3 regions of the Paenibacillus allorhizosphaerae genome follow, and region 3 is predicted to be linked to each of the others. Evidence: riboswitches for the same ligand, from Rfam matches in the RefSeq annotation. Region 3 holds a riboswitch; each other region holds the start of a gene.

Region 1 (9,821 bases), on a different contig from region 3:
CTGGGATGGCAAGGATCGCAACGGCGCTGCGCTGAAGCCGGGATCTTATTTTTTAAGACAAAAGGAAGGCGCTCATCTGCAATATACGATCATGAACGGATCATCCGAAATTCAGATGCATCAATTCAATCGCAGCATGGCTAACGGGATCGCCGGTTTCGACATACGCCCTCTCCCTTAAATGAAGCAAGGCTGCCGAGCTAAGAATATGGCCGGCAGCCTTGCTTTGCATATAACCGTATCAAACGTCGAAGTCCGATTGCTGCAACAAGCCACAGCCTTATTGTGGGGAAGCGCTCGGGTCAAAAGCCTTTATATGATTCCACCTTATATAGTATCCACGATCGGACATCGGAAATAAGGTACAGCGTCCCGGAAACCACGGCAAGGTCATCTTTCTTTGTTACATCATAAAGCAATTTCAGCGCGTTCTTCCATTCCGGCTCCACATACATCCGGATTTGCAAATGATGTTCATCGGCGATGCGCCGCGCCAATTGAAGTAGATCGTTTGCAGGCATCTGATTCCGAAACGCCGGTTCGGTAACAATAAGCGTATCGACTAACGGTAACATGTGCTTGAGGTATTCCGTATGCTCCTTCGTATTCAGCATGCCCATCATCAGGTTCAATCGATTATATGAATAGATCGTACGCAGTGCATCCGCGAGCGTCTGAGCTCCTTCCGGATTATGCGCTCCGTCAAGTACGATTCGCGGTTCGCTGGAGACCATCTCGAGCCGGCCGGCCCACTCCGTTCGGGCTAATCCTTCTTCGAGCCCGTACAAGCTTATGCCGTGCCCGGCCCGCAATACCTCCAAAGCCATGAGCGCAACCGACGCGTTCTTGAATTGATGCCGTCCGTTCAGCCAGATTTGCAACCGTTCACGGCGCCCGAACGCGCTCCGGAAGTTGAAAACTTGCTCGTTAAGCTTGGAGGATACCTCCTCAAAATCGAAATCCCGCTTCAACAAATACAGTGGGGAACCTTGAGCTTCACTACGCTGCCGAATGACTCCGATCACTTCTTCCTGCTCCACGCTGCTTACGACAGGGATACCGCGCTTGATAATGCCGGCCTTCTCGTAGGCAATCTTTTCGAGCGAGTCCCCCAATACGGCCATATGGTCATGACCGATATTCGTTATGACGGAAACGAGCGGCGTAATGACGTTCGTCGAATCCAGCCTGCCGCCTTGACCTACTTCCAGGACGACGAAATCGGGCCGAACTTGGGAAAAATAAACGAATGCCATACAAGTCGTCACTTCGAACATCGTAGGGTGACCAAGATCGGACTGCGCGACCTCATCCACTAAAGGCTTCAACCGATTCGTAATCGCAAGCACCTCGTGCTCGGGGATATCTACGCGGCTGCATTTGATCCGGTTCGTGAAACGTTCAATGCATGGCGAGGTGAACGTTCCTACCGAGTACCCGCTTCTTAGAAGCATCTCTGTCAAGAACGCACACGTCGAGCCTTTGCCGTTCGTACCGGCGACATGAACGAATGACAGCCCGCGTTCCGGATGCCCCAGCTTATCGAGCAGCATGTCCATTCGTTTCAAGCCCGGTTTGATGCCGAAAGGAACGATCCCCTCAATCCAATTGACAGCCGTAGAAAAGTCTTTGAAATGATCCATACGTGCACCTCCTAGAAAATAAAAAAGCATTCGATCCGAAGATCGAACACTTTGCCCAGGCGTACGGCTTTGTCCGTATGTGCTCCCTCGTGGTTCACCACGTTTACGCCAGTCGCACATACCAAATATTTACTCTTATTATAGTCGACCGGCTGCAATAAGCAAGGCTTTTTTCAAAGCGAGCCTCGTTCGGTTTCCTTTCATTCCCGTAATCAAATGTGTTTCTTCGCGACGATGGCGATTTCATCAGGCAAATACGATTTCATTGTACTGCCCTGCACTTCCGTTTCGACCATGCGTTCTATTGTAAAACCGGCTTCGGAAATCGCATTGACGATATCGGCCATCGTATGAAAAATTATTGACGGTCGGCTTGTTCACATTGACACCGAACCTTCTTCCGGCTGCGGTTGCGTCAAATCGATAGTAATGCGGCGCTCTGTCGTGATAACGGCGCTTAATCTCCAGCATTCCGTTATTTTCTTGCAACAACTTGCTCAACGGATGCACTCCTGCATATAATACGCGTCCCCCTGGTTTCAACACCCTGTACCATGTCTTGAACGCTTTCTCGATGTCTTCGTACCAGACCAAATAGGTGGCGTAAACGATATCGTAGGCGTCATTCGGGATGGGTGGCAAGGTTTGGGCATCGGCTACTTGAAAATCCACGTCCAAATCCATGATTGCGGCATTTTTCTTAGCGATTTCGATCGCTACTTCGCGAATGTCGCACGCCGTCACCTTTGCGCCCAAATTTGTCCACGTGAATGCTTGGCTGGCATCGCAGGCACAGCAAGTGTCGAGCAGTCGAAGTCCCCGAACATCGCCCAATAGACGAAATTCAAAGGAATCGTCCACCCCGCCTTCGGCAAAAAACTTGTAATAATCGGGCCTGTCTTTCAGAATCGCTTCCATGTATTCCGGGTGGTACGCATCCCACTGCTTTTGGATCATGAGGAGATGGTCGTTTTCTTTCACAAGCTTCACTCCTTCCAGTGGGATTATTATACAAACATGACGCTGCGTACCAGTAGAGAAACTTCCGTTTGAGGTTAAACTTTACCCGTGCATGTTCGAAGCAGGAGCAGTCTTCCCGCCAGTCAGCGCCTTATTCGCTGACCATTCTATACATGAGAATCAAATCGATATAGCTGCCTGAGCCGAGCTTGATTTGCCGCATACGCCTGCCCTCCTCCAGAAAACCAAAACCTTGATAGAGCCGGATCGCATGCTCATTCGTAGAAAATACCTCCAGTCCGACTTTTTCAATGACCGGGTGAGATTCAGCCCAACCCAGCATAGCGGAAATCAATAGCTTTCCAATCCCTTTTCCCCTCCACTGACGAAACAACATCATGCCAAATTCACCATAATGAGCTCGCCGCTGCAAGGAGGGTGTATGAAAAACGAGCCAGCCGGCGACCTCGCCGTTCACCTCAGCGACGATGAACAGTTCCTTTTCGCTTCTGGAGATTTTATCGATTAAACCGCGGTAGCTTTCTTCCGAATTGCGCAATTCATGAGGCTGCGTGATGACAAATTCGTTCTCGTCCACAACCGATCGCTGAATATGATAGGCGTTCAAAGCATCTGCGGGCGCTGCGGACCGGATGACAACGTGCTCTCCCGTTGACAGGATCTTTTCAATAATCGGGATCGTGGCCATGGTTTTCACTCCCTTTCATTCCTATCGATCGGTCGCTATCTTACGGGGTATTTCCGGTCGAATCTAACTGAAACGTGTTGGTGATACCTCCAGGTTACTCGAACAGTTTATTTTATTCATTCCCACTCCGGTTCAAGTCCTCGATAAGGTACAGTAAAATAAAAATATCCGCCATTATAAAATTCCCGGTAACAAAAAAAAGCCTTGGTGAGAGAATGTCACCAAGGGCAAACGATTCGTTTCGTGAGTGATATTGATTCACAATACCGGCTACAGCACTGAGTCAATATCTATGCAGCCGACCCGTAAAAACCCGCTTTCATCCTCATAAGTAAACGCCACCTTGCTGCTGTCGGGACTGAACGACGGATGGGGATGGCCGGGATGATGCTTCCAGCGGTCGATCTCGCACAGAACGGCGGACTTGCCGTTCCGTACGTCGGTTAGCACGATTCGGCTTCGCGTCCCTCCAGGTCCCGTATCCGATACGGTCCAGCGCCCGTCGGGGCTAACGGCAGCGTGCCAATGGACATGCTCGCTGTTGACGCAGCCCCAGCGCTCCCCGTCCTTCGTTACGTAATATATTCCTGTCGGAGTCAGCGGACTGACTCCGTATTTGACGAAATACAATCGCTCGCCGTCATGCGACCACATTTCGTGGCCTACGCATTCGCCGACCGTGCCGTCATCCAGCCGCTTCTGCTTGAAAATATTGTCCGCCTTGCCTGTCTTCGCATCGACAACCCAGATCCGGTCCGGTATGTGCTCGGTCGCTCCTTCATGCGCGTAGAAGATGAGACCGGATAGACCGGATTCACCATGGCGTGGCTCGCTATCGGAAACGGCTTGGCAAACAACGGGTCGATAGCAACGCGCCATTCGCCGGTAGGAACGTCGATTGATAATACAAGCGTGTGCTCCTCCCGGCTGCCTATGACCGATACGGTCATGCAATCGTTTGAGATCGACACGGGACCGACCAGTTTCATCTCTTCATCGACCGTACATATTTCGCGAACGTGAGCACTGTTGTAATCGACGGCAAGAATTTTGTTGCCGACGCAGTAATAGTAATGATCGTCGGACGCGGATGTCCCCGCCTCGTACGGAACGTTCTCGGCCAAAACCTTGCTGCCGCCGGTTTCCGTATTGTACAGCACGTACCGGCATCGGTACGTGTCCGGATTCACGTTCGCCGATACGATCAGGTCGCGGCTGTTGCTTCTCCACGAAGAAGCGGTAAAATACCCGTGAACCGTATGGGATTGTTCGCTGCCGACGGAATGGATCGTGCGGCCGGTTTGCGCGTTCGTTACAAGCTTGGCTGCCAGCATGAAATGATCGCCTTCTTTCCCATTTCGTATATCGTTTATTTAACTTTCAGCTTGGCAATCTGCTGATTGATCTGTTCTTCTGCTTCTCTTAGCGCAGTGTTGACGTCTTTGTCGTTCACGACAACTTCCTTGAATTTCGCTTGCATGACGGGAGCGGCTACGGAATCATATTTCGACACCGGCTTTCTTGTTGGGGCAAGCTGATTTTTAATTAAAGCTTCGCGGTTTTTGCCTTCCAGTATCGGGTTTTCCTTTCCGTACTCCTTCTTGATCTCCTGGTTTTTCAACACGGTCATTCTTCCCTGCTTAATCTCCGCCGTCTGCACTTCATCCGATAAAATATGCGCGATCGCCTGGAAGGCTTGCTCCTTATACTTGCTGGTTTTGGAGATCGCCATGCCGGGGGCGAACATTTGGATCGTTCGGCCGGGAGCCTCCTTGAAGGTCGGGAGCGCGACCACATCCCAGTTGAGGCCTCCTTTGATCGCCTCTGGCAGCGATCCGAAAATCGTCGTCGAAGCGAACATGGCGAGCGTTTTGTCCTTCAAATAATACTGCGACGCTTTTCCGTAATCTTGTGAAGCGAGCTTGCCGCCGTCCATCTCGTAAATCCGCTTCATTGTGCCGAACCAGTTTTTCCACGGATCGGTATTGACCACCGCATTGTCATTCGCGTCGAGAAGCGGCAGAGATAATTGATTGTAAGGGATCAAGATGTTGTCATTGATGCCGATGCCGCGAAACTGCACGCCGTCCACCAGCTTCGTCACTTTTTTGGCCAGCTCGATCGCATCGTCCCACGTCATGCCATCCTTCGGATACGGTACGCCGAATTTATCGAATATATCTTTATTGTAAAACAGCGCCTCCACATTGATCGAGCGGGGCAATGCGAGCAGCTTTCCTTCATTGCCTGCACCTGCATACGCCTTCATATCATCGATTACGGCCGGGTCGATCCGGCCCAGGTCGAAGTTGTATTTTTTGGCGAGCAGCGTCATGTCAAGCGGAACGTCCAAGTCTTTGTACGTAATAATATCCGCACCGCTGTCGAGGAAAAGAATGTCCGGCACCGTGCCCCCCGCCACAAGGTCTTCGATCATGGAGCCTTTCGCCCGTTTCACCACTTGAATCGTAATAAACGGATATTTCTTTTTGATCGGCTCTTCGAACGCGGTTTTGAACAATTCATCCCCCATGCTCGTGTTGAATACCGTGAGCGTGATCGGTTCCGTACTCATCGCCGCAGGCTCGTTCTTGCCTTTATCCGACGGAGCCGGATTCGCATTCCCACCTGCCGGGCCTCCTTGCGCACACCCCGCCATTCCTAGCGCCAGTGACATTACACCGGCCAGCCAAGCAGACCTGCTCTTCTTTGTATAGGTCATATTGAACCCTCCCGATTGATCAAAATAAATAAATTTTTTTTCATTTCTAAGTAAAACGCTTCCAGAATACCAAGGCGTTCGTATATGATTAAACCAAATTTAAAGCGCGTACTACACGCAAGGCATGCTTGCTTCATATCCGATTTTACTATGAGGAATGTGCAATTGAGGTCGTGGGAGGAGGCTCGTGATGAACGTTCATGATTCGGAACCTTTTGTAGACAGCATGGTCAACAATGATTTGAAGGATTTGCCCTTCTTTATTAAACATCGCTGGACCGACTTGCATTTTCGCATGAATTTTCATTCCCACAACGGGTATGAGCTGTATTTCGTCCATGACGGCACCGGCAATTTTTTGACAGACGGCCGGATTTATACGATCGACGGATTCGATATCTTTTTGATCGGAGAGAACGAGATTCATAAGCCGATTCCCGCCCAAGGCCGTCCGTTTACCCGGACCGTCATTAATTTTTTGCCGGAGTTTCTGCATTCCAGCACCAAGAAGAAGTGGCTCGAGATGTTCGAGAGAGCGCACCATCCGGATAAGATGCACATCCGCTTGAATGCCAAGGAGCATTCGCACATATCCGCTATATTGTCCCGCATGCACGAGGAGTACTCTACCCGGGAGTATGGCTTCGACCAAATGCTCGGCGTTTATTTGAACCGGCTGCTCTTCGAAATTTATCGGCTGCTTCATTCCGGCAAAGAACCGGATTCCAAAGCGTCCGGCAGCTCCACCAATGCCATCGTCGAAAACGTCATCAACTATTTATCCGAGCATTATGCCGAAGACGTTTCTCTCGATGAGCTCGCCAAAATGTTTTTCATAACCCCTTACTACTTATGCCATCTGTTCAAAAAAACGACCGGCGATACGATTAGCAAATTCATCCTGTATACACGCATCCACCATGCCAAAAGGCTGCTAACCCGCTCGGACCTGACCATTTCGGATATTGCGATGATGGTCGGCTTCAACAGCTACCCGTATTTCGGCATGATCTTCAAGAAACACGTGGAAATGACGCCGAAGCAGTTCCGCACAAAATATAGACAGACAAGCCCGAACGGGCTTGATCCCGGTTAATTCCCGGTCAGTGCCCTTAGCTGCGACCAGACGCCGGGTGTTCCAGATGCCGTGCATACCCAGCCGGTGACGATATACTTACTCCCGGCCGCCCCCGTTTCGACCGGTGCTTGATTATAAAGCACATCTCCCGTGCTCCAGGCGTATTCCGTCGGCGCCGAAGGCGCCTCGTACTTTCCTTGGCTTGCACGAATATGCCAGCTGCCTTGATCGAAATAAATTTGGCTCACGTCGTTGCTCCTGTATTTGCCGATCGAAAAGCCGGGCCTTACCCCGCTTCGAACATATAGGAGCGAGTGAGAACGAACCCTGGATACGGTTGTATTCGCTCCGTTCACGACAACCGCCCGTGTCGTGGTGCCGGTGACGGCCACGTTATCGACGATACCGAAGTCGCCGTTCATTTGCACGCCGTATCCGCCTTTGCACTCGATGATCGTATCTTTTATCGTCACTTTGTTATGATTGGGGTTCACAATGAATGGGGTATTCGCCTCAATTACCCCGCCCAGTACGGTCACGTTCGCGTCAAGCGCCGTCTGCGCGTCTCTTATGAAAATCCCGGTGTGGGACGTATCGTTCAGATTGACGATGTCCGGGTAGATAACCTTGTGGTATCCCTGCATCCCGTCGACATACTCGAATTTGATCCCGTACGGATTCCAGCAGCGGATGACCGGGTTCACGATATCGACCTCTTTGGACTTGCCTTTAATGACGATAGCGCCTTCCGTGCTGCCGGGCAGCGTACTGACCTTGGCCTGAATGACACCGCGTTCGACGGAAAGAAACTCGATCGCCTGGTCATCCACTTCGGTTAAGCTCCCGGTGACCGTAATATCGTTGCACTCCGAAAACTGCACCGCCTCCAGCCGGTTCCCGCCCGTAACGTTCGTTTCCCGGTTGTAACGTCCGCTGCCGACGGATTCGATATGGAGCCGGACGTTCCGGCTACCGTAAATGGTGCTGTCTCCTGTCAAGCTGCCGTTACATAGGGCGTCGATGGTCGCATTTTGAATGCCGTTGGCGCGTATAACCTTCACGGAAGAACCGTCCGTTTGGCCGCACCTTGCGGCAGTGACGCCCAGCCTGACGTTGTTGCTGTCCTGCAGCACGACCGTGTGCGTGGACAGCAAGTCCGTCGCCTGCACCCGCAAGCTTAGATCGCAGCACTTCGAGACGGCGATGCCCGAGCTGGACGCTACCCGCACCCCCGTCATGGAAACGCTTACCGTTCCGCCGATACAACGGCTGACGGACATGCCGACGGAATGAAGCGACAGCCCTTCGGAAACGTGCAGCGTATAGGGGCGAGTGATTCGAGCCACCGTAACTCCAGTCAAGCTGAACATGATGTTTCGGTCGAGCGTCAGAGTGCCTTCGGCCGCAGCAACGACTTTTGCGATAAACTTTGTCGCGGCATAGCGGCTCGGCGTATAAAGCGAATGCGCGATCGTGCCCGCTATTTCGACGAAGTCGCCGGCCGCAGCGGATACGGCGGTTGTCAACCGATAGTCCCCTGCCGTCACATCGCTTGCCGCCCCCGCCGCGCCTGTCGGCGCATCGAGCAGAAACGTTCCGCCGCCGTATAGGCGTACTCCTTCGGCGATCAGCGCCACGTGCTTCCCGCTGACCGTCACATTGCCTGTGACGTAATACGCGCCGGCAGGAATATAGACCGCTCCTCCCGTTTCGATCGCATCGAACGTCTGCTGGAACGGCAGCGTATTGTTCGTCGGATTCGGATTGAACGTTCCGTCGGCCAGAAAGTAATCGGCCTTCGCTCCCTTGTCCTTCACGTTGTACTCGGTGCAGCAGCCCAACGGCGGATCGCCGTTATTGCCGTACACCGAATCGGTTACGCTCTGTCCGGCCGCCGCGTTCCCCATCCCCGTCAACGTACTCCCCGCAATCAAACCGATGCCTGCCGCGCCTAAACCTGTAAAAAATGTTCTTCGGCTCATCGATGTTGTTTCTTTCTTATCGCGTTCCAGCTCCATATACCCTCCTTGTAACCGAAATATCAAACCTTACATCCATCCGAATCCCCCTTGCTGGTAATTCCCACCGCTGTACTTTTGATTATAGAAAAAGCAACCGTATCCAAACATTTCATTATTGCTGTAAAACTATAATGAAATTGTTCTGTTGCTTATAATCATTTTTTCCAATGAATATGGCTGCCGCTTACCTTATAATCGGAGTAGCATCGGGCATGGCGTACCTCAATTGGAGAAATATCTTCGTTTAATGGAGAATCCAACGTACAGCATGAGCTCTATCTGGTCGTGGTCGATCCGAATAATCAAGTAGCTGCATTTGCCAATGTTTGGCATGATAAACCCAACCATATAGCCGTCATCGAGCCTTTCGGAACGAAAGAAAGCTACAGGAGAAAAGGGCTGGCTAAAGCATACGCCGGTTAATAGCTCTTGGCGCTCTCAAGCTGTACATCAACCATGAAGGCTTATGGACGCTCGATCCCGAGCCTGACGATGCCTTGCGGGTATATCTGAAGGCAGGCTTTGAAGAGCGGGGGAAAAATGTTCGTGTGGTGTAAAAGTAGCTCATTGTAGCTAGTGAGTTGAAAGGAGAGTTTGCATGAGTCATTGTTACTATATCGGTTCCCCCCGTGAACTGCCTCTGGGAGAACGGGGAAGCGTAAAGTCGGCGGAAGATAAGAGCGGCAGC
Region 2 (9,821 bases), on a different contig from region 3:
ATCGCCTCGCAGTGGTCGCTCAATACGATACTTAGCCTGGAGCTGCTGGCGGACTCGCTTCCGGAAGGCTAGAGATGTGCGAAGGAGAGCGAAGCCGAGCGAGCAAGCCCAGGACCGGATAGCTACTAAACCATAGAGGTGGGGTTCTGATGAAAAACAGATCATGGGGAACTGCAGCGGTTGTATTGTCTGTAAGCTTGGCCCTGTCAGCGTGCAGCGGCAAAGAAGTGAAAGCGCCTGCGTCAGCGTCAGGGTCGGACGATCTTTCCAAAATAGCAAGCGAGAAGGCGGAGCTGATCTTTTATTCGATGAGCCGCGATTCGGAGGAAAGCTTCAATGAGCGGTACGGCGACGCCATTCGCAAAAAATTTCCGAACTATACGATCACGTACATTCAGCGGGTTGTCCCTGGCAAAGACTTGAACGATTTGATCAATGCCGGGCAGCGGATCGACATCCAGTGGGACTCCATCGGTTCGTTCCCGACAAGCAATATCGCCTCCGAGCTGAACTTCGATATGACCGATTTGTTAAAGAAGCATCAGGTCGATCTCGGCCGGTTCGAGCCGTCGCTGATCGATATGATGAAGCAGTTCGGCAATGGAGCCATTTACGGGCTCCCGGTGTACAACGAACGGATGGCAATGTTTTACAATAAAGATTTGTTCGACAAGCTGAACGTGCCTTATCCGAAAGACGGCATGACGTGGGATCAGTTCAACGAGCTGACGAAGAAGCTGAACGTGGAGAGAGACGGGGTCGCTTACACCGGGTTCTCGCCTTCGGTCAACCATTTGTTCCTGGTCAACCCTTACTCGCTTCCGCTGATCGACAAAACGACGATGAAATCGACGATCAACAGCGACAAGTGGAAGCAGCTTTTGCAAACGCAGCTTATCGAGCCTACCCAAAGTCCGGTATACCAGAAAGCGATGACCGACTATAAAAAAATTCTCGACCTGGCTCCGTTCTCGAAGGAACAGAAGCTGGCCACGTTCCCGTCGTCTCCGGTGCTGCCGCTTGTGCAAAAAACGGAGCTGTCGAACTTTAACTGGGATATTGTGTCGATGCCGACGATGAGCGATCTTCCGGGCGTCGGGCCGCAGTCGTACCCGGGCATATTCGCCATTACGAAGCAGGCGCAAAACAAGGATGCTGCGATGCAGGTGCTGAAATTCCTTACTTCGGACGAATTCCAAATGGAAATTTCCAAGAAAGGCTTGATGACGACGCTCAAAAACGAGCAAATTCAAAAGGCGCTCGGCTCGGAAGGTGCGTTCAAGGGCAAAAATTACGGCGCCTTTTTCTACAATAAATATCCGAAGATCGCCGACAAGACGGTGGAGGAGAGCAAAGCGAATATCCTTTCCATTTATACGAAAAACTTGAATAAGCTCGCTTCCGGCCAAATGGATATCAATACGATGCTGCGAACAGCGGAGGAAGAAGCGAACAAGGCGCTGGACGACTTGAAGAAGAAGTAATCCTCGGGAGTCCAAATAGAAGCTGTTCTCGTCAATCCGCGCTTCGCCGCCGCTTGGCGGCGCGCTTACGATCTCGAATACGACAAAAGGAATGATTTATTGTGCCACCTTTAATGTACGACGAGCAAGAAGTGAAAACGACGATAGACAAGATTGTAAACCGCACCTTCGCCATGGATTTCACCTGGGATTGGCCGGCGGGTGTCGCTTTTTACGGCGTCAGCAGAGCCCATGAAGCGACGGGCAACGAAAGCTACTTGCAGGCGCTCGCAGCATGGGTGGACGCCCAACTGGAGGAGGGGCTGCCGAAGCTGACCGTCAATGCGGTTTCGATCGGACATTCGCTGATTCATCTGTACAACGCTACGCAGAAAGATATTTATTTGGAAACCGCCGTGCTGATGGCCGACTTTTTGCGACATGACGCTCCGCGGTTTGCCGACGGCATTTTTCAGCATACGGTGTCGCAAAATTACAACTTCCCCGAGCAGGCGTGGGTAGACACGATGTTCATGGCCGGCTATTTCCTCGTTCGCATGGGAACGCTGCTCGGACGCGCCGATTATTTGGAAGACGGCTTGCTGCAGTATCACGGGCATGAACGGTTCTTGCAGGATCCCGAGTCGAACTTGTATTATCATGGCTGGGATCACATCGCGCAGAACAACATGTCCGCCATGTTCTGGGCCCGAGGCAATAGCTGGGCCGCGTACACGATGGCGATGGCGCTGAAGGATGTGGAAGTGACGCATCCGTCCTTCATGAAGATTCACGATTCTCTGCGCGACCAGCTCAGTTCGCTCGTTCGGCTGCAGGCCGCCGACGGATTGTGGCATACGCTGCTTCAGGACGCTTCGTCCTATACGGAAACGTCCGGCTCGGCGGGCATCGCGGCGGCGCTTGTCCGTTTCAACGAAGCGATCGGCAGCCCGCTGTACAACAAGGCGATTCAGCCGGCGATCGCGGGCGTCCTAGGGAAAGTGACTGCCGCCGGAGCAGTGACGTCGGTTTCTGCAGGAACGGCAGTCATGAAGGACGCCGACGGCTACCGCAACGTCCCGAATCAGCGCGTACAAGGCTGGGGGCAAGGACTGGCGCTCGTCTTCCTGTCGTCGCTTCTGACCTACCGCTTGAAATGATGTGCCCTCTATAGCGGCATTTTACTGCAGCGCGTACCTTTGCCGGTACGCGTTGTGTGCTGCTCGGCAGTCGCGGCGCAATCAGGCGATTCAGCTGGAAATTGCCGTTTCGCAAGCGCGGGGCCGTAGCCGCCAGGTCTTCTAAATCGCGCACAGTGCCTACCATCAACGACCGAGAAGCGGTATAGTTGGTGGTAGGGGGTGTGCAAGCGTGATCGTCAAAAAGTTAAAGGATTACATAAAAGAGGAAGGTCTTTTCTGGATTCAGCGCTCGTCCCACGAAAGGCACAATACGCCGCCGGAGCATGTGCACGAATTTATCGAATTGGTGTATGTTGTGAACGGAAAGGGGCTGCATAAGATCGGGGAAGTTACCTATCCGATTCATGCCGGCGATATATATGTGGTTCCTATCGGGGAACCGCATGTATATCGGGTGGAGGAAGGAAGCGGGCTGGAAATTATCAACTGCATGTTTATGCCGCAATTTGTCCGTGCCGGCTTGACCGATCAGCCGTCCGTTTCCGGACTCCCGTACTTGACCCCGATGTTCAAAGAACATGAACCGTTCACGTCCGTCCTGTCGCTAAGCAGCCGGGAGTCCTCCGCCATGTTGGCGCTACTGGAGGATCTGCTGCATGAGATGAAGCACGAGCCGCCCGGATATCTCGTTGTGGCGCGCAACAAGTTGACCGAGATTTTGATCCTGCTCTCCCGGTTCAGCCAGCGTAGAGCAGGGACGGAGCCGATCAGTCCTACAAGGTCAATCGGCAATGAAATCGTCGTCAGAAAAATCGGAACGTACTTGGAACGTTATTTTGCCCTGAAAATTACGGTGTCCGACTTGGCGCAGCAGTTTAATTTGAGCCAGCGGCACATTATCCGCATTTTTAAACAGGAAACGGGAGTAAGTATAACGGAAATGCTGCATCAAATTCGAATCGAACGAGCCAAGCATCTTCTGCTCGAATCGAATCGCAGCGTCGAAGCGATCGCGATTGCCGTCGGATTTGCGGACAGCTCCTTTTTCTCCCGCTTGTTCGCCAGAAAAGAAGGCTGCACCCCCGGCATGTTTCGAAAACGGGCACAGCAGCGATGAGGCAACGCATGCACGAGAAGTTTCTATGTGACGGCTCCGATTTGCACAAGCCGGTCGAAATAAGTTCCTTTGTCGATAGCGAGGCCATTATGGGGAAAACTCACGTTCTTTGTCGAGAACATCGGCGAATGGACGAAATTGCCCGTATGTACAAGATAGAAGTCCATTTTAAATAGGCAAAGTCAGGAGTGAATTTCATGTTGATATATGAGAATGCGCTAGCGTCAAGCGATGATATTCGCGATTTTGTACTGGAGGGCGAAGCCGCCGTTTCGTTTCCGCTGAACCGGATGCGGCTGGAGAGCGTGAAGGACCCGGCCGAAGGGCAAAAATCTAATTTCGTTTTTTGGTGTCCGGCCGTTTTTCCTCCCGACATTCGTATCGAATGGGAGTTTCGGCCGATTCGCGAGCCGGGTCTGTGCATTCTGTTTTTTGCGGCTCAGGGCAAAGGGGGAGCGGACTTGTTCTCCCCGACGCTTACACCTCGCACCGGGGAGTATGAGATGTATCATCATGGCGATATGGACGCGTATCATCTCTCTTATTTTCGCAGAAGATGGCCGGAGGAGCGCGCTTTTCATACATGCAATTTGCGCAAGAGCTACGGCTTTCATTTGGTTACGCAGGGCGCCGATCCGATCCCGGACGTCGACGATGCAACTCGCGCGTACCGGCTTCAGTTGGAGAAGCGGAATGGAAACATTTCCTTTGCGGTGGACGGCTTGACCGTGCTTCAATGGGAAGATGACGGGCATACGTTCGGTGAGACGCTTGGCCAAGGCCGTATCGGGTTTCGTCAAATGGCCCCGCTCATTGGCGAATATGCAAACTTGAAAGTGTATTCTGTATAGCGTTGGACAAGGAGGCGCCAAAATTCTTCCTTATGTTTTCAATATGAAACAAATGTTCACAAAAAATATGTATTTTTGAAATTTTTTTGCAAATTTTTAACTATCGACAAAATGCAACAGCATAATACAACCGCTCTGTTTTATACTACTTTATAACAGTAGTTAGAACGGAGTGGGAACATGGAACTATATTTGAAAGAGAAGATTGAGGCTCTTCGCTATAAGATGATCAAAGAAGCGGCGGAGTACGGGTGTCTTCATCATGAGAAAGTACTCGAAATCAGCAGGCAGCTGGATGAGTACATCGTGGTGTACCAGAAAGCCAAGCCGGAAACAATCGGCGTGCTGAACAGCTGGTCCTGTTGACAGGCATGTCGCTTTCGATCATACGACGGATTAATGGAAAAGCATACAATATGATAGCGGTCCTGGCTTCCCCAAACCTTCATGATTTCTTCATGGAGGTTTCATTATTTCTTCATGAAAGAAATGATTTCCAGTGGTATGATCGGTGTGTAAATAAATTTAGATTTAGTATAAATATAATGAGTAGGAGGGAACTGTATATGTATAAATCCGTTATCATAGGCACCGGCCCCGGGGGGCTGACCGCCGCGATTTATTTGGCAAGAGCGGGTCTGGCGCCACTCGTCATCGAGGGACCGGAGCCGGGAGGACAGTTGACGACAACGACGGAGGTTGAAAATTTTCCGGGCTTTCCTGACGGCATCATGGGGCCCGAGCTGATGGACAATATGCGAAAGCAAGCGCAGCGGTTCGGCGCCCGTTTTCAAACCGGCTGGGTCAACGAAGTCGACTTCTCCAAGCGGCCGTATACGCTTCAGGTGGAGGGCATCGGGGAAGTGCAAGCGGAGTCGGTCATTATTTCCACCGGGGCGTCGGCCAAATATATCGGCATTCCGGGGGAGAAAGAAAATGTCGGCCGCGGCGTGAGCACCTGTGCGACATGCGACGGATTTTTCTTCCGCAATAAGAAGATCATCGTCGTCGGAGGCGGCGATTCGGCCATGGAGGAAGCGAATTATTTGACACGGTTTGCTTCCGAAGTGGTGCTCGTTCATCGGCGCAGCGAGCTTCGCGCTTCGAAGATCATGCAGGATCGGGCTCGCAACAATGATAAAATCAGCTGGAGCCTGAATCGGACGCCGCTGGAAGTGGTGGCCGGGGAACGGGGCGTGACCGGCCTGAAGTTGAGAAACAACGAGACCGGTGAAGAGGAAATCATCGAGACGGACGGCCTGTTCGTGGCGATCGGCCACACGCCGAACACCCGGTTTCTCGGCGGCCAGCTGACGACGGACGATTACGGTTATCTTCTCGTAAAGCCCGGCACGACCGAAACGAACATTCCCGGTGTTTTCGCTTGCGGAGACGTGCAGGACAGCCGTTACCGGCAGGCGATCAGCGCAGCGGGAACCGGATGCATGGCGGCGCTCGACTGCGAGAAGTTTTTGGACGAAGTGGAAGCGGCCCAAGTTACGGTGTAACCAATTCTCATAAAAAGGCGGGATGACCAATGAGTACGACGATGATTCAAGCATTGAATGGGCAAATTGCCAACTGGACGGTATTGTATGTGAAGCTGCACAATTACCACTGGTATGTCAAAGGTAATCAATTTTTTACGCTGCATCAAAAATTTGAAGAACTGTATAACGAAGCGGCGCTTCATATCGATGCATTGGCGGAGCGGGTGCTGGCGCTCCGCGGCATGCCTGTCGCGACGATGCGCGAAGCACTGGAGCTGGCGTCCGTTGCCGAGGCGGCCGGGAACGAAGACGCGAATGCGATGGTAGCGACGACGGTGCAAGATTTCGAGCGGCTGCTGGCCGAGCTGAAAGAAGGAATGGCGTTGGCTGACAAAGAAGGGGACGAGACAACCGGAGACATGTTCCTGGCGATCTATTCATCTCTTGAGAAACATACTTGGATGCTGTCGGCATTTCTCGGCTAACATACCTATTTTTGTCGCCCGCGATTGACAATATTCAGAATATTCCATATTATAGTGACAAGTGAAAAAGCCGTGTGTGACTGGCGGAACATGGGGAACCATGGGGGAGCACGCGGAATCCAAGTGCCGAACGCCTGGGCGAGTACTTTATCGAAAGATGAAGTGCTCTTTTTTGTTTTTACTTAAACAATAAAAACGGGAGTGATGGTATGGAAAACGCGGTTCGCTATCTTACGAAGTACGATCAGGAGGTCGGCGCACTGGTATCGGCCGAAACGCAGCGGCAGCGCCGTACGCTCAGCTTGATTCCTTCGGAAAATTACAGCTCCAAGGCGGTGCAGCTTGCGCTAGCCACTTCTTACACGAACAAATATGCCGAAGGCTATCCGTATTTATGGTCGAACGGCAGTCGTGAGGAGCAGCAGAGCGGCCGGTATTACCGGGGGCAGGAGCATACGAACGAATTGGAGCTCCTTGCCATCAGGCGCGCGCTGCAGCTGTTCACGCCTAATCCTGGCGATTACCACGCCAACGTCCAGCCGCTGAGCGGCGCGCCGGCCAATCTCGCGGTATTGAGCGCCTTTTTAAAGCCGGGCGATACGTTTCTCGGGCTGGCGCTTGATTACGGCGGACATTTGACGCACGGGCACAACGTGAATATTACCGGGCATTATTACAATGCCGTGCAGTATCGTCTGAACGAAAGCTATGAGCTCGATTATGAAGAAATTCGCCGCCTGGCGAAGCAGCATTCGCCCAAGCTGATTATTTGCGGCGCGACGGCCTATCCGCTGCAAATCAGCTTCCGGCAATTGGGAGCAATCGCCCGGGAAACCGGTGCGCTGTTGGTGGCGGATATTGCCCATATCTGCGGCCTGTGCGTAACGGGCTATCATGAGCACCCGTTTCCCCATGCGGACATTGTGACGACAACAACGCATAAAATTCTTCGCGGCCCGCGCGCCGGTCTGATTGTTTGCAAGAAACCGTACGGCGCCGCGATCGACCGGGCTGTATTCCCCGGATTACAAGGCGGGCCGCACATGAATACGATTGCGGCAATGGCGGTTGCATTGAAAGAAGCGATGAGCCCGGACTATAAGCTGTATGCAGGTCAAGTGGTGCGCAACGCGAAACTGCTGTCGGAGATGCTCAAGGCGGAAGGCTTCAAACTGATGGGCGGCCGAACGGACAATCATTTGCTGCTGCTGGATGTCGTCGGCTCCGCTAACGGTCTTAGCGCGAAGAATGGAAACTGGCTGGCGAAGCGATGGGAGACGGCGGGCATCGTAGCGAACAAAAACGCCATCCCCGGCGATACGAAGCCGTGGTATCCGTCAGGGGTGCGGCTGGGGACACCGGCGATTACGACGATCGGGATGAAAGATCAGGATATGGCGAATGTGGCGGAATGGATCATCCGAGCGACCCGTCATGCGGAGAATGAAGCCGAATTGCAGCGCGTTCGCGATGAAATCGAGCAATTCATGGGGCGGTTTCCTTCGGAACCATTTTACGTATAAACCCGGATTTGATCGGATATCGCCATGCAGACACTAAATTCATAAACGGCTGGAATATGGATACGTTATAAAATAAATAGAAAGCGTTCAATGCGGATTACGTCCGGAATGTAAAAAAAACCTCTATCGAGGCGCCTTCAAACTTGCGCGTCTGCGATAGAGGTTCGTGTTATATCAGGAAATGACCATTTGCTGTTCCTCGCGTTGCTATCCCGCTTTCTTGACGGCTGCGGATTCATGAACGGCGGCACCGGCGTCCTGCTTGCGTCCAACATTGAACACGAGGTTCAATACGATCGCCGTAATGCTGCCGGCAACAATGCCGTTGTCAGTCAAAATTTGCACCATTTGCGGCAGTCGGTCGAACAGCTGCGGAACAACCGTTACGCCGAGACCCATGCCGACGGAGCAAGCGATGATCAGCAAATTCTCGTGCCGGTTGAGGTCTACTTGCGAGCCGAGCATCCGGATGCCCGAGGATACGACCATGCCGAACATGGCGATCGAAGCGCCGCCGAGCACCGGTGCGGGAATGATCGTCGTCATGGCCGCTACTTTCGGGATCAAGCCGAGGACGACCAAGATGCCGCCTGCCGTAATAATGACGTCGCGGGTTTTCACGTTGCTCATTTGCAGCAGTCCCACGTTCTGCGAGTACGTCGTATAAGGGAACGCATTGAACAAACCGCCGAGGACGATGGCTAGTCCCTCCGCACGGTAGCCGCGGGCCAAATCTTCCGAGCGGATGTCACGGTCGACCATTTTGCCGAGGGCGAAGAAGACGCCCGTCGATTCGACCAAGCTGACAACCGCTACGAGAACCATCGTGATGATGGCGGAAGCGTTAAACGTCGGTGCGCCGAAGTAGAACGGCTGAACCATATGAAACCAGGAAGCTTCGCCAACGGAAGCGAACGATACTTTGCCCATGAAGGCTGCGATGATCGTACCGATGATCAGGCCGAGAAGTATCGAGATCGCCCGCCAAAAGCCGGTGAACAACCGGTTCATGACAATGATGAGGGCGAGTACGCCGAAAGCGAGCAGCAAATTCGACGGAGCGCCGAAATCCGGGCTGCCTTGCCCGCCGCCCATGTCGTTGAGCGATACGGGAATTAACGTCACCCCGATGATCGTAACGACGGTGCCTGTAACGACCGGAGGGAAAAAGCGGATCAGCTTGCCGAACAATCCGGCAAAAATAACGACGAATATACCGGCGACGATAATCGCACCGTAGACGGCCGAAATGCCGTATTCGCCGCCGATGGCGATCATCGGGCCGACGGCGGTAAACGTACAGCCGAGAATGACCGGCAAGCCGATGCCGAAGAAACGGTTCGTCCATACTTGAAGCAGCGTGGCGATGCCGCAAGTAAGCAGGTCGATCGAAACGAGATAGCCGAGCTGCTGCGGAGTCAGCTTGAGCGCGCCGCCTACGATCAGCGGCACGATGACGGCTCCTGCATACATGGCGAGCACATGCTGCAAGCCGAGGGAAAAGCGGCGTAAAGGCGGTTGATTTGGAGCGGACATGGGAAAGTTCCTTTCACATTATATTTTTTCCGTTAGACGGGTTGATGCTGCCGTTCGTCCGCAAAGACGATGCGCCCTTTGCCTAGTGAAGCGATGCGAGCCAGCGATTCTACACGGTAGCCCGCGGCCGCCAGCTTGTCGCCGCCGGGTTGAAACGCTTTTTCAATGACGATGCCGATGCCCGATACGACCGCGCCCGCTTGCTCAATGATGC
Region 3 (9,821 bases):
GTGGTTTCCCGCACGTTATGGCCGCGGCCGATGATTTCGTTACCGCGGACAATGACAGCGCCGATCGGAACTTCCCGGATCGACTCGGCTTTACCGGCTTCTTCAATAGCTGCCCGCATAAAAAATTCATGAGAATATTCAAGAGAAGACAATCGCCGCACCTCATTCAAACTTGTGTATAAAGCAAACGAACAAATATTCGTTGTTAACATGCTGTGGATAAAATTGTGGATAAGTTATCGATATTCACATATCATTGTAGAAAAAATGGGGATGAAGCGCAATTTCGCGTTATGCACAACGGATTGTCCACAGCGTTGTTGAAAGTGTGAATACGCCTTTTTCGGCCGATATGGCAGCTCTCGCCACAAACGAAAATGGATGAACTAACATATTATGGGATGGATCGATATGCCAATTCGTACTATCCATACCACGCGAAAAGTGGACTTCTTTGATTTGCCTAGAGTACTGCAACCGATCCGAGAGAGCCGACCGAACATACCGTTTTTGACGACTGGGAAGCAGACGGTATTTTTTGCATAGGGGCGTAAGGTGACATGACGCTTCTTTTTGTAGTATAATCTTAAGTTAGGAATTTCCCTAGACATAACATTAAGGAGTTGTCCTTGGAATGGCATTGAAAGCTGGGATCGTCGGGCTGCCGAACGTCGGCAAGTCTACGTTATTTAACGCTATTACGCAGGCGGGAGCGGAATCGGCGAACTATCCATTCTGTACTATAGATCCAAACGTCGGTGTGGTGGAGGTGCCGGATGAGCGCCTGGATCGCTTAGCCGAGATTGTGACGCCGAACCGCATTGTGCCGACGGCATTTGAATTTGTCGATATTGCCGGGCTCGTGAAAGGCGCAAGCAAAGGAGAGGGCCTCGGCAACAAATTTTTGGCCCACATCCGCGAAGTGGATGCGATCGTGCATGTCGTACGCTGCTTCCAGGATGAGAACATTACGCACGTCTCGGGTACGGTCGATCCGATCAGCGATATCGAGACGATCAACCTCGAGCTGATTTTGGCCGATGTGGATTCGGTAGATAAGCGAATTGACCGTTCCCGCAAAAATATGAAGAGCGGCGATAAAAAGTACGCTCAAGAAGTGGAATGCCTCGAACGGGTAAAAGAGGCGCTTTATAATGACAAACCGGCGCGCAGCGTTGATCTTAGCGACGAGGAAAAGCTGCTGATTCGCGACCTGCATCTGCTGACGATGAAGCCGGTGCTGTACGCAGCCAACGTGAGCGAGGCGGAAGTGGCGGATGCCGAAGACAACCCGTTCGTACTGCGCGTACGCGAATACGCTGCGCAGGAAGGTGCGGAAGTGGTGCCGATCAGTGCGAAAGTCGAATCGGAGATCGCGGAGCTGGAGGGCGAGGACAAGCAAATGTTCCTGGAAGAGCTCGGGCTGCAGGAATCCGGCTTGAACCGCTTGATCAAGGCTGCGTATAAGCTGCTAGGATTGTATACGTACTTCACGGCGGGCGTGCAGGAGGTTCGCGCGTGGACCATCCGCAAAGGGATGAAAGCCCCTCAAGCAGCCGGCGTCATCCATACAGACTTTGAGCGCGGATTCATTCGTGCGGAAGTGGTCGGTTATGAAGATTTGTCTAATACGGGATCGATGAACGCGGCCAAAGAGAAAGGGCTGCTTCGTCTGGAAGGTAAGGAATATGTCGTTCAGGACGGCGACGTCATGCATTTCCGTTTCAACGTTTAGCCACGAAGCTTACGATCCGAAGAAAGTTGTTACGGTCGGCGGCGGCTTTGGGAAATGTGGACCCGGTTGAAACGGACCGCCACCCGGACGACGATGAGGAATAAGCAGCAGGAAAAACGACGAAAATGGAAGAAAGAAGAGGTGTATGACGATGTTGGATCGACTTCAAGCGCTGGCGGACCGCTATGAGAAATTGAGCGAGCTGCTGTGCGACCCTGATGTGGCTGGCGATGCGAAAAAACTGCGGGAGTATTCCAAGGAGCAATCCGATCTGCAGGAAACGTACGAAGCTTACACGGAATATAAAAGCGTAGTGGAACAGTATGAAGCGGCGCGGGCAATGCAAAACGAAAAGCTCGACGACGAAATGAAGGAACTCGTCAAAATGGAGCTCGACGAGCTGACGGAACGGAAAGCGCAGCTCGAGGAACGCATCAAAGTGCTGATGATGCCGAAAGATCCAAACGACGACAAGAACGTGATCGTGGAAATCCGCGGCGCGGCCGGAGGGGATGAGGCGGCGCTGTTCGCGGCCGATTTGTACCGGATGTACACGAAGTTTGCCGATTCTCAAGGCTGGCGCACCGAGGTGCTCGATGCGAACATGAACGATCTTGGCGGCTTCAAGGAAATCATCTTCATGGTGAACGGCAAAGGGGCGTACAGCAAGCTGAAATTCGAGAGCGGGGCGCACCGGGTACAGCGCATTCCGACGACCGAATCGGGCGGGCGGATTCATACGTCAACATCGACCGTCGGCGTCATGCCAGAGATGGAAGATTTCGATATTGAAATTCACGACGCGGATATTCGCGTCGATACGTTTTGTTCGAGCGGTGCGGGCGGCCAGTCCGTCAACACGACGAAATCGGCGGTGCGCGTGACGCACATTCCGACGGGCATCGTGGCGACGTGCCAGGACGGCAAATCGCAAAACTCCAACAAAGAGAAGGCGCTGCAAGTGCTGCGCGCCCGGATTTTTGACAAGATGCAGCAGGAAGAGATGGAGAAGTACGGGGCGGAGCGGAAAAGCAAAGTCGGGACGGGCGACCGTTCGGAGCGCATCCGGACCTACAACTTCCCGCAAAGCCGCGTGACGGATCATCGGATCGGTTTAACGCTGCATCGGCTTGATTCGGTGCTGAACGGCGATATGGACGAGATCATATCGGCGCTGACGATCGCTTCGCAAACCGAGCTGATGGATAAAGGAGAATACGCCGGTGTCTGATACGCGGCGGTTAACGATACGTGAAGCCTATGCGGAGGCTTCTTCTTTTTTGCGGCAGCGCGGGGTGCGGGAACCGGAAGCAAACGCGCAGCGGCTCCTGGAGCACCTGCTTGGCGAAGACCGCAGCGGTCTGCTGCTCCGCTGGCCGGAGCCGTTCCCGCAGGAGCGGGAAGCCGATTGGCAGCGGCTGCTGGAGCGCAAGGCGAGCGGCGAGCCGGTGCAATATATGATCGGGGAGCAGGAGTTTTACGGGCTCCCCTTTGCCGTTACGCCGGCGGTGCTCATACCGCGGCCGGAGACGGAGCTGCTCGTCGAAGCGGTCGTAACGCTAGGACGGCGGCTGTGGGAAACCGGGGCACGGAAGAGCGAGAGTCCCGTCGTGTGCGACGTCGGCACCGGCAGCGGTGCGATCGCTGTGAGCCTCGCCGTGCAGCGCCCTGAATGGCGCGTACTGGCTTCCGACATCTCGCCCGACGCGTTGAAAGTGGCTGAGGCCAATGCAGCGCGAAACGGGATGCAGGAGCGAATCGCCTTCATGGAAGGCGACTTGCTCGTCCCGTACATTGAACGCGGCATAAAACTCGATGCCGTGGTGTCGAATCCGCCGTACATCCCGGAGGAGGATGAAGCGGGACTGCAGCCGGAGGTGCGGCTGTACGAGCCGCGAACGGCGCTGTACGGCGGCGTCGACGGCCTCGTGCTGTACCGCAGGCTGACATCGCAGCTGGCGGAGCTGCCCGCGCTACCGTCGCTCGTGGGCTTCGAGGTCGGGCAGGGGCAAGCCGGCGAGGTAAGACGTCTGCTGGAGCAGGCGGCGGACTGGGACGAAGTCCGGGTTATCCCCGATTTGGCGGGCATCGAGCGGCATGTGATCGCCTACCGGAAGCCGTCACTAGCATAATATTTTAATAGATTACTAGGCTCATACGTATAAACTCTCTCAATTCGGACATACTGACAACTAGAGTTGCAAGAGTTCGAGAGGGGCTGCTGATGATGGTCAAACGGTTCGGTTGGAAACGATATGCTTATATCGCTTTTGCTCTGATGGTGATGATGACTTGCTGGGAATCCAATCGCTCAAACGCCATGCTGTATGCATCGGCTGAACAAGCGGAGACGGCAAGCGATATCATCCCGCAGGAGTCGATCCGTTTGCGTATTTTGGCTAATTCCGATGCACCTGCCGACCAGTGGGTAAAGCGGGAAGTGCGGGATGCGATTATCGAGCAGATGAACGGCTGGGTGACGGAGCCGCAAGGCATCGAAGCGGCGCGCGCCGTGGTGCGTGAGCATTTGCCGGAGCTGCATGAGCTTGTCGGCAAGACGCTGCGCAGCAACGGATTTGACTACGACTATAAAGTGGAGCTTGGCGTCGTGCCGTTCCCGACGAAAATGTACGGCAACCAAGTATATCCGGCCGGCGATTACGAGGCGCTGCGCGTCTCGATCGGTGCTGCGGAAGGACAGAACTGGTGGTGCGTGCTGTTTCCTCCGCTCTGCTTCGTCGACTCGGAGATGATGGTAAAGAAAAATACGGCGCATGCCGCAGCCGCGGATGAGGCCGATGACAATAAAGCAAGTCAAGATACGAAAGCAGGCAAGCCTGCAAAAGACGCAAAAACCGCCGCAGGCAAAACGGCGGATGCGGGAAAATCGGCGACTAACGGGAAAACGGTTCAGGAAGCGGGCGCTTCCAAAGGTGCAGGCAAGGCGCTTGATGCTGCGGGACAGGCTGAGGAACAACTGGCATCCGCATCGGCGCCGAAGCCGGAAATCCGCTTCTTCCTGTGGGATTTGCTGAAGAAGGTCGGCTCCCTGTTTGCGTGACGAAAGAAAAGGGTGGATAGGTATGACAAAGGTTTGGAAGATTGATTTGTCGGCAAGCGGCGGCAACGCCGATGGACTGAGGGAAGCGGCGGAAAGTCTCCGAGAAGGGAAGCTCGTCGCTTTTCCTACGGAAACGGTATACGGCCTTGGGGCCGACGCCGCCAATACGGAGGCGGTTTCGGCGATCTTCGCGGCGAAAGGCAGACCGTCCGACAACCCGCTAATCGTTCACATCGCCGAAAGGTCTCAGCTTGCGGAGCTCACCGCCCCGCCGGATGAGGCCGTTTCGCGTTTGCTCGACGTCTTCTGGCCGGGCCCACTCACCGTGGTGCTGCCGGTGCTTCCCGGCGTGCTGTCCCCGCTGGTCACCGCGGGGCTGCCGACGGTCGGGCTTCGCATGCCCGACCATCCGGTCGCGCTGCAGCTGATCGCAGCTAGCGGATGTCCCGTCGCCGCCCCTAGCGCGAACCGTTCGGGACGGCCCAGCCCGACGCATGCGGCACACGTGCTGGAGGATCTCGACGGCCGCATCGCCGGCGTCGTGGATGGCGGGCCGACGGGCGTCGGGCTCGAATCGACCGTCGTCGAATTCGGCGCGGACGGCGCCCTCCACATCCTGCGGCCCGGCGGGATCATCGCAGCGCAGCTTCGCGCCGCGCTGCCGGACGTCACCGTGCTCGAGCCTTCGGCAGACGAACACAAGCAGGAGCCCGAGGCGCCGCGCGCGCCCGGGATGAAATACGCGCACTACGCTCCGCGCGGCGCGATGGTGCTCGTTCAGGGCGGCGCCGCTGAACCGGTGCTCGCTCGCATGCAGCGCGAGCTCGATGAAGCGCGCTCGCGCGGCGAGCGCACCGGCGTCTTCACGTACCGTGAACACGCCGGCCGTCTCCGCGCGGATCATGAAGTCGCCTGCGGCACGCTCGGCGACCTGGACACCGTCGCGCGCGGGCTCTACGCCGCGCTGCGCGAATTCGATGAAGCCGGCGTCAGCTTCATCGCCGCGGAGGCGTGCCCCGAGCAGGGCATCGGCGCCGCCGTCATGAACCGGCTGCGCAAAGCGGCCGGCGGCCGGATCGTTCGCATATAGGCCCTTAGGCGCTCCGCGATGCAAGCATGTTTTGCCCCTTGTCCGCATATGTTGGTTAGGAACAGGACAGGGGGTAGGGGAAGCATGGATTGGACATCGCCGCTGGTATGGGGGCAATTCGTGACCATTTGGCTCATGGCCGCGGCCCTTGGTCTGGATGCGCTGTCACTGGGACTCGGCATCGGCATGAGAGGGGTACGCAAGCTCGATGTATTGAAAATTAGCGCAGTGATCGCTCTTTTTCATATGATCCTGCCGCTCGGCGGCATCCTGATGGGCGGCTATATCAGCGCGCTGCTTGGACAAGTTGCGACGCTTTGCGGCGGCATCCTGCTCGTCCTGCTCGGTGCCCATATGTTGTACAGCTCGCTCCGCTCGGATGAGTTTCGTTCCGTGGATCACCGCAGCTTTTGGGGACTCATTTTGTTTTCGCTTAGCGTCAGCATCGACTCCTTCTCCGTCGGCCTTTCCCTCGGCATGTTCGCGGGAGATACCGTGCTGACTGTGCTGATGTTCGGAGCGATGGGCGGCCTCATGTCCGTGATCGGACTGATGCTCGGGCGGCGCGTAGGGCAATGGATCGGAGAATATGGCGAGGCGCTGGGCGGCGTTATTTTGCTCGCCTTCGGCATTAAATTTTTATTGTAACCCCGCGAAAGACTGGCCCATAAATGGGCCATTTTAGGGTAAAATAAGAAGAGCGCCCGAATTCGGGGCTCTTCGAAAATAACGTTTCGGTGCGCGGCAGCTTCTTGCCATGGACACAAAGCTTCTCGGATCACGAGGAGGGCTACAGGATTGTTATACAGGGAAAGCAAGATGCAATCCGTAAGAAAGGTGGGAGAAACCGATGAACCGGATCTTGTTCGTATGTACCGGGAATACTTGCCGAAGCCCGATGGCGGAAGGCATTTTGCGAAAGCTGCTGGCGGAAGGAAATTTAACCGGATACGAGGTGCGTTCTGCGGGAGTGGCGGCTTACGACGGAACGCCGACGTCCGATCATGCGGCTTCCGTACTGAAGGAGCGTGGAGCCGAGGGGCCCAGGCATTCGACTTTTTTGTCTCAGCCGTTGATCGAATGGGCGGATCTCGTCTTGACCATGACTTCTTCGCATAAAAGGCACACGATTCAGCTGTACCCGGCGGCGGTAGACAAAATCTTCACGCTGAAAGAATATGTGCACGACGATCCGGCAGAAACGGCCAAACTGGCGGAGCTGGAAAGCTTCGTGACCGAGCTGCAGCTGAAACAAGCGTTGGCGCAACCGATCTCGGAAGCGGAGCAGGCGAAGCTGCGAACTTTAGGGGGAGAGCTTCCGTCGCCGGATATTGCCGATCCGTTCGGGGGGCCGCTGCACGCCTACCGCAAGTGTGCGGAAGAAATCGAGGCTTGCCTTATCAAGCTGACGGCAAAGCTCAAAGCATTGGACTGACATTCGCCGCTCCTCGTTCGCTACGGGAAGATAGGCTTTACAGCGAACGCCGAATCGGCTATGATAAGCGTATAACAATTCAGGGTCCGATGTAACTGGCGACGAGTGGAAGCAACCACAGTGGAGCATCGGAACATACGGCCGGTCGCCTGGGCAAAGAGCATCGCAATGCGGATCTCCGCATGTGTCATGCTCTTTTTGCGTTATTGCCCTAAAATGCCCGGTTTCGGTTATAATGAGAGTGGTATGGATCGTCAACTGCCATTGTCACGGAGCCGCAGTTGCAAATGATTGGACAATTGCAACCGCCGCAGCGTCGGTGTGCAGTTGCATATAGCTGGGAGGCGAAAACAATATGAAAATTGCAATGGGTGCGGATCATGCGGGTTACCGCTTAAAGGATGTGCTCAAGCCGTTCATCGAATCGCTCGGACATGAAGTGCAGGATTACGGAGCGATGGGCAGCGAGTCGGTCGACTATCCCGACTATGCGGCGATCGTATGCGAGAAGGTCACATCCGGCGAGGCGGACAAAGGGATTTTGATTTGCGGAACGGGCATCGGCATGACGATTGCCGCCAACAAAGTGCCGGGCATTCGCTGCGCTTTGGTTCACGATTTGTTTTCGGCGAAAGCGACCCGCGAACATAACGACTCCAACGTGCTATCGCTTGGCGAGCGCGTCATCGGCCCCGGCGTAGCGGAGGAGATCGTCAAAATTTGGCTGGAGACCGGTTTTTCAGGTGGCGAACGCCACAAAAACCGCGTAGGGAAAGTGAAGGCGCTGGAAGACAAATATGCAGTCCAATCGTAACGTTACTTGTACAGGGAGCAGAACGCGATGACGGACATTCGCACGCAAGTGGAGCAGATCGTTCGCGAGCTTGTGCAGGCAGGACGCTTGGAGCGGGGCCAACTGGTGGTCATCGGGACAAGCACCAGCGAGGTGCTCGGGCAGCATATCGGCACGTCCGGAAGCGAGACGGTTGCACAGCATATTTATGACGCGGTGGAAGCCGTTCGAGCGGAATGCGGGTTTTATCCGGTATATCAATGCTGCGAGCATTTGAACCGGGCGCTCGTCATGGAGCGGGAAGCGATGCAGCGGTACGGATTGGAGCAAGTCAGCGTCATTCCGGTGCCGAAAGCCGGAGGTTCCATGGCCGCTTACGCATATAAGCATTTGAGCCATGCGGTCGTCGTAGAGACGGTGCAGGCGCACGCCGGCATCGACATTGGCGGCACGCTGATCGGCATGCATTTGAAACGGGTGGCGGTTCCGTTCCGACCTCGGGTTCGAACCATTGGACAAGCGGCCGTCGCCGCAGCCTTCACCCGGCCGAAGCTGATCGGCGGCGCAAGAGCAGTGTATGAGCAGCAGGCTCCGGAATCCAGCGGTGCTTGCGAATAACACATAGATCATTCATTATGGGGAGGAAATTGAAACATCATGGAACATTTGCGTAACCAAGATCCGAAAATCGTCGAGGCGATGAACCTCGAGCTCGGCCGTCAACGCGACAAAATCGAGTTGATCGCATCTGAAAACTTCGTCAGCCAAGCGGTGCTCCAGGCGATGGGGACGGTACTGACGAACAAATATGCGGAAGGCTACCCGAATAAGCGTTATTACGGCGGCTGTGAGTATGTGGACATCGTGGAAGACATCGCCCGCGACCGCGCGAAGCAATTGTTCGGCGCCGACCATGCCAACGTGCAGCCGCATTCCGGTGCGCAAGCGAACATGGCCGTCTACCTTGCGGCGCTGCAGCCGGGAGATACGGTGCTTGGCATGAACCTGGCGCACGGCGGTCATTTGACGCACGGCAGTCCGGTCAATGCATCCGGTATTTTGTACAACTTCGTAGCATACGGCGTTAGCGAGAAAGATTCCCGCATCGATTACGAGGACGTTCGCAAAGCGGCGTTCAAGCATAAGCCTCGTTTGATCGTAGCCGGCGCCAGCGCCTATCCGCGGATCATCGACTTCGAAGCACTCGGCCAAATCGCAAGCGACGTAGGCGCGCTGTTCATGGTGGATATGGCGCATATCGCGGGCCTTGTTGCTGCCGGTCTGCACCCGAATCCGGTGCCGCACGCGCACTTCGTAACGACGACGACGCACAAGACGCTTCGCGGTCCGCGCGGCGGGATGATTTTGTGCCGCAAGCCGTGGGCTGCCGCGATCGACAAAGCGGTATTCCCGGGTTCCCAAGGCGGTCCGTTGATGCATATCATCGCGGCCAAAGCCGTATCGTTCGGCGAAGCGCTACAGCCGGAATTCAAGACGTACGCCCAGAACGTAGTGAACAACGCGAAGGCGCTCGAAGAAGGACTGAAAGCCGAAGGCATTGATCTTGTATCCGGCGGTACGGATAACCATTTGATCCTTATCGACCTTCGCAGCCTGAATATTACAGGGAAAGACGCCGAGCATTTGCTTGACGAAATCGGCGTAACCGTGAACAAGAACGCGATTCCGTTCGATCCGACCAGCCCG

The links. Region 3 has a riboswitch for ZMP and ZTP ahead of rpiB (ribose 5-phosphate isomerase B). Riboswitches for the same ligand answer to the same signal wherever they lie in the genome.
Region 1: another riboswitch for ZMP and ZTP. It lies ahead of ACFQI7_RS07620 (bifunctional folylpolyglutamate synthase/dihydrofolate synthase); the one in region 3 lies ahead of rpiB (ribose 5-phosphate isomerase B).
Region 2: another riboswitch for ZMP and ZTP. It lies ahead of ACFQI7_RS07895 (serine hydroxymethyltransferase); the one in region 3 lies ahead of rpiB (ribose 5-phosphate isomerase B).

Annotation. Positions count from the first base shown of each region.
Region 1 is NZ_JBHSRV010000001.1:1,733,081-1,742,901, forward strand. Features, by position in the region: gene ACFQI7_RS07615 (stalk domain-containing protein) at 1-181, shown strand, start outside; gene ACFQI7_RS07620 (bifunctional folylpolyglutamate synthase/dihydrofolate synthase) at 303-1,643, opposite strand; ZMP/ZTP riboswitch at 1,690-1,769, opposite strand; gene ACFQI7_RS07625 (class I SAM-dependent methyltransferase) at 1,890-2,624, opposite strand; gene ACFQI7_RS07630 (GNAT family N-acetyltransferase) at 2,755-3,312, opposite strand; gene ACFQI7_RS07635 (TolB family protein) at 3,583-3,966, opposite strand; gene ACFQI7_RS07640 (hypothetical protein) at 3,975-4,646, opposite strand; gene ACFQI7_RS07645 (ABC transporter substrate-binding protein) at 4,682-6,034, opposite strand; gene ACFQI7_RS07650 (AraC family transcriptional regulator) at 6,225-7,130, shown strand; gene ACFQI7_RS07655 (hypothetical protein) at 7,127-9,130, opposite strand; gene ACFQI7_RS07660 (GNAT family N-acetyltransferase) at 9,419-9,556, shown strand; gene ACFQI7_RS07665 (hypothetical protein) at 9,732-9,821, shown strand, end outside.
Region 2 is NZ_JBHSRV010000001.1:1,793,714-1,803,534, reverse strand. Features, by position in the region: gene ACFQI7_RS07935 (exo-rhamnogalacturonan lyase family protein) at 1-72, shown strand, start outside; gene ACFQI7_RS07930 (ABC transporter substrate-binding protein) at 150-1,484, shown strand; gene ACFQI7_RS07925 (glycoside hydrolase family 88/105 protein) at 1,586-2,623, shown strand; gene ACFQI7_RS07920 (AraC family transcriptional regulator) at 2,835-3,722, shown strand; gene ACFQI7_RS07915 (DUF1961 family protein) at 3,920-4,573, shown strand; gene ACFQI7_RS07910 (aspartyl-phosphate phosphatase Spo0E family protein) at 4,754-4,939, shown strand; gene trxB (thioredoxin-disulfide reductase) at 5,140-6,081, shown strand; gene ACFQI7_RS07900 (Dps family protein) at 6,111-6,548, shown strand; ZMP/ZTP riboswitch at 6,615-6,695, shown strand; gene ACFQI7_RS07895 (serine hydroxymethyltransferase) at 6,758-8,071, shown strand; gene ACFQI7_RS07890 (nucleobase:cation symporter-2 family protein) at 8,279-9,607, opposite strand; gene ACFQI7_RS07885 (xanthine phosphoribosyltransferase) at 9,640-9,821, opposite strand, start outside.
Region 3 is NZ_JBHSRV010000012.1:13,526-23,346, forward strand. Features, by position in the region: gene tadA (tRNA adenosine(34) deaminase TadA) at 1-152, opposite strand, end outside; gene ychF (redox-regulated ATPase YchF) at 635-1,735, shown strand; gene prfA (peptide chain release factor 1) at 1,887-2,966, shown strand; gene prmC (peptide chain release factor N(5)-glutamine methyltransferase) at 2,959-3,867, shown strand; gene spoIIR (stage II sporulation protein R) at 3,963-4,796, shown strand; gene ACFQI7_RS29315 (L-threonylcarbamoyladenylate synthase) at 4,819-5,886, shown strand; gene ACFQI7_RS29320 (manganese efflux pump MntP) at 5,971-6,534, shown strand; gene ACFQI7_RS29325 (low molecular weight protein arginine phosphatase) at 6,737-7,321, shown strand; ZMP/ZTP riboswitch at 7,403-7,483, shown strand; gene rpiB (ribose 5-phosphate isomerase B) at 7,677-8,135, shown strand; gene ACFQI7_RS29335 (TIGR01440 family protein) at 8,163-8,732, shown strand; gene ACFQI7_RS29340 (serine hydroxymethyltransferase) at 8,772-9,821, shown strand, end outside.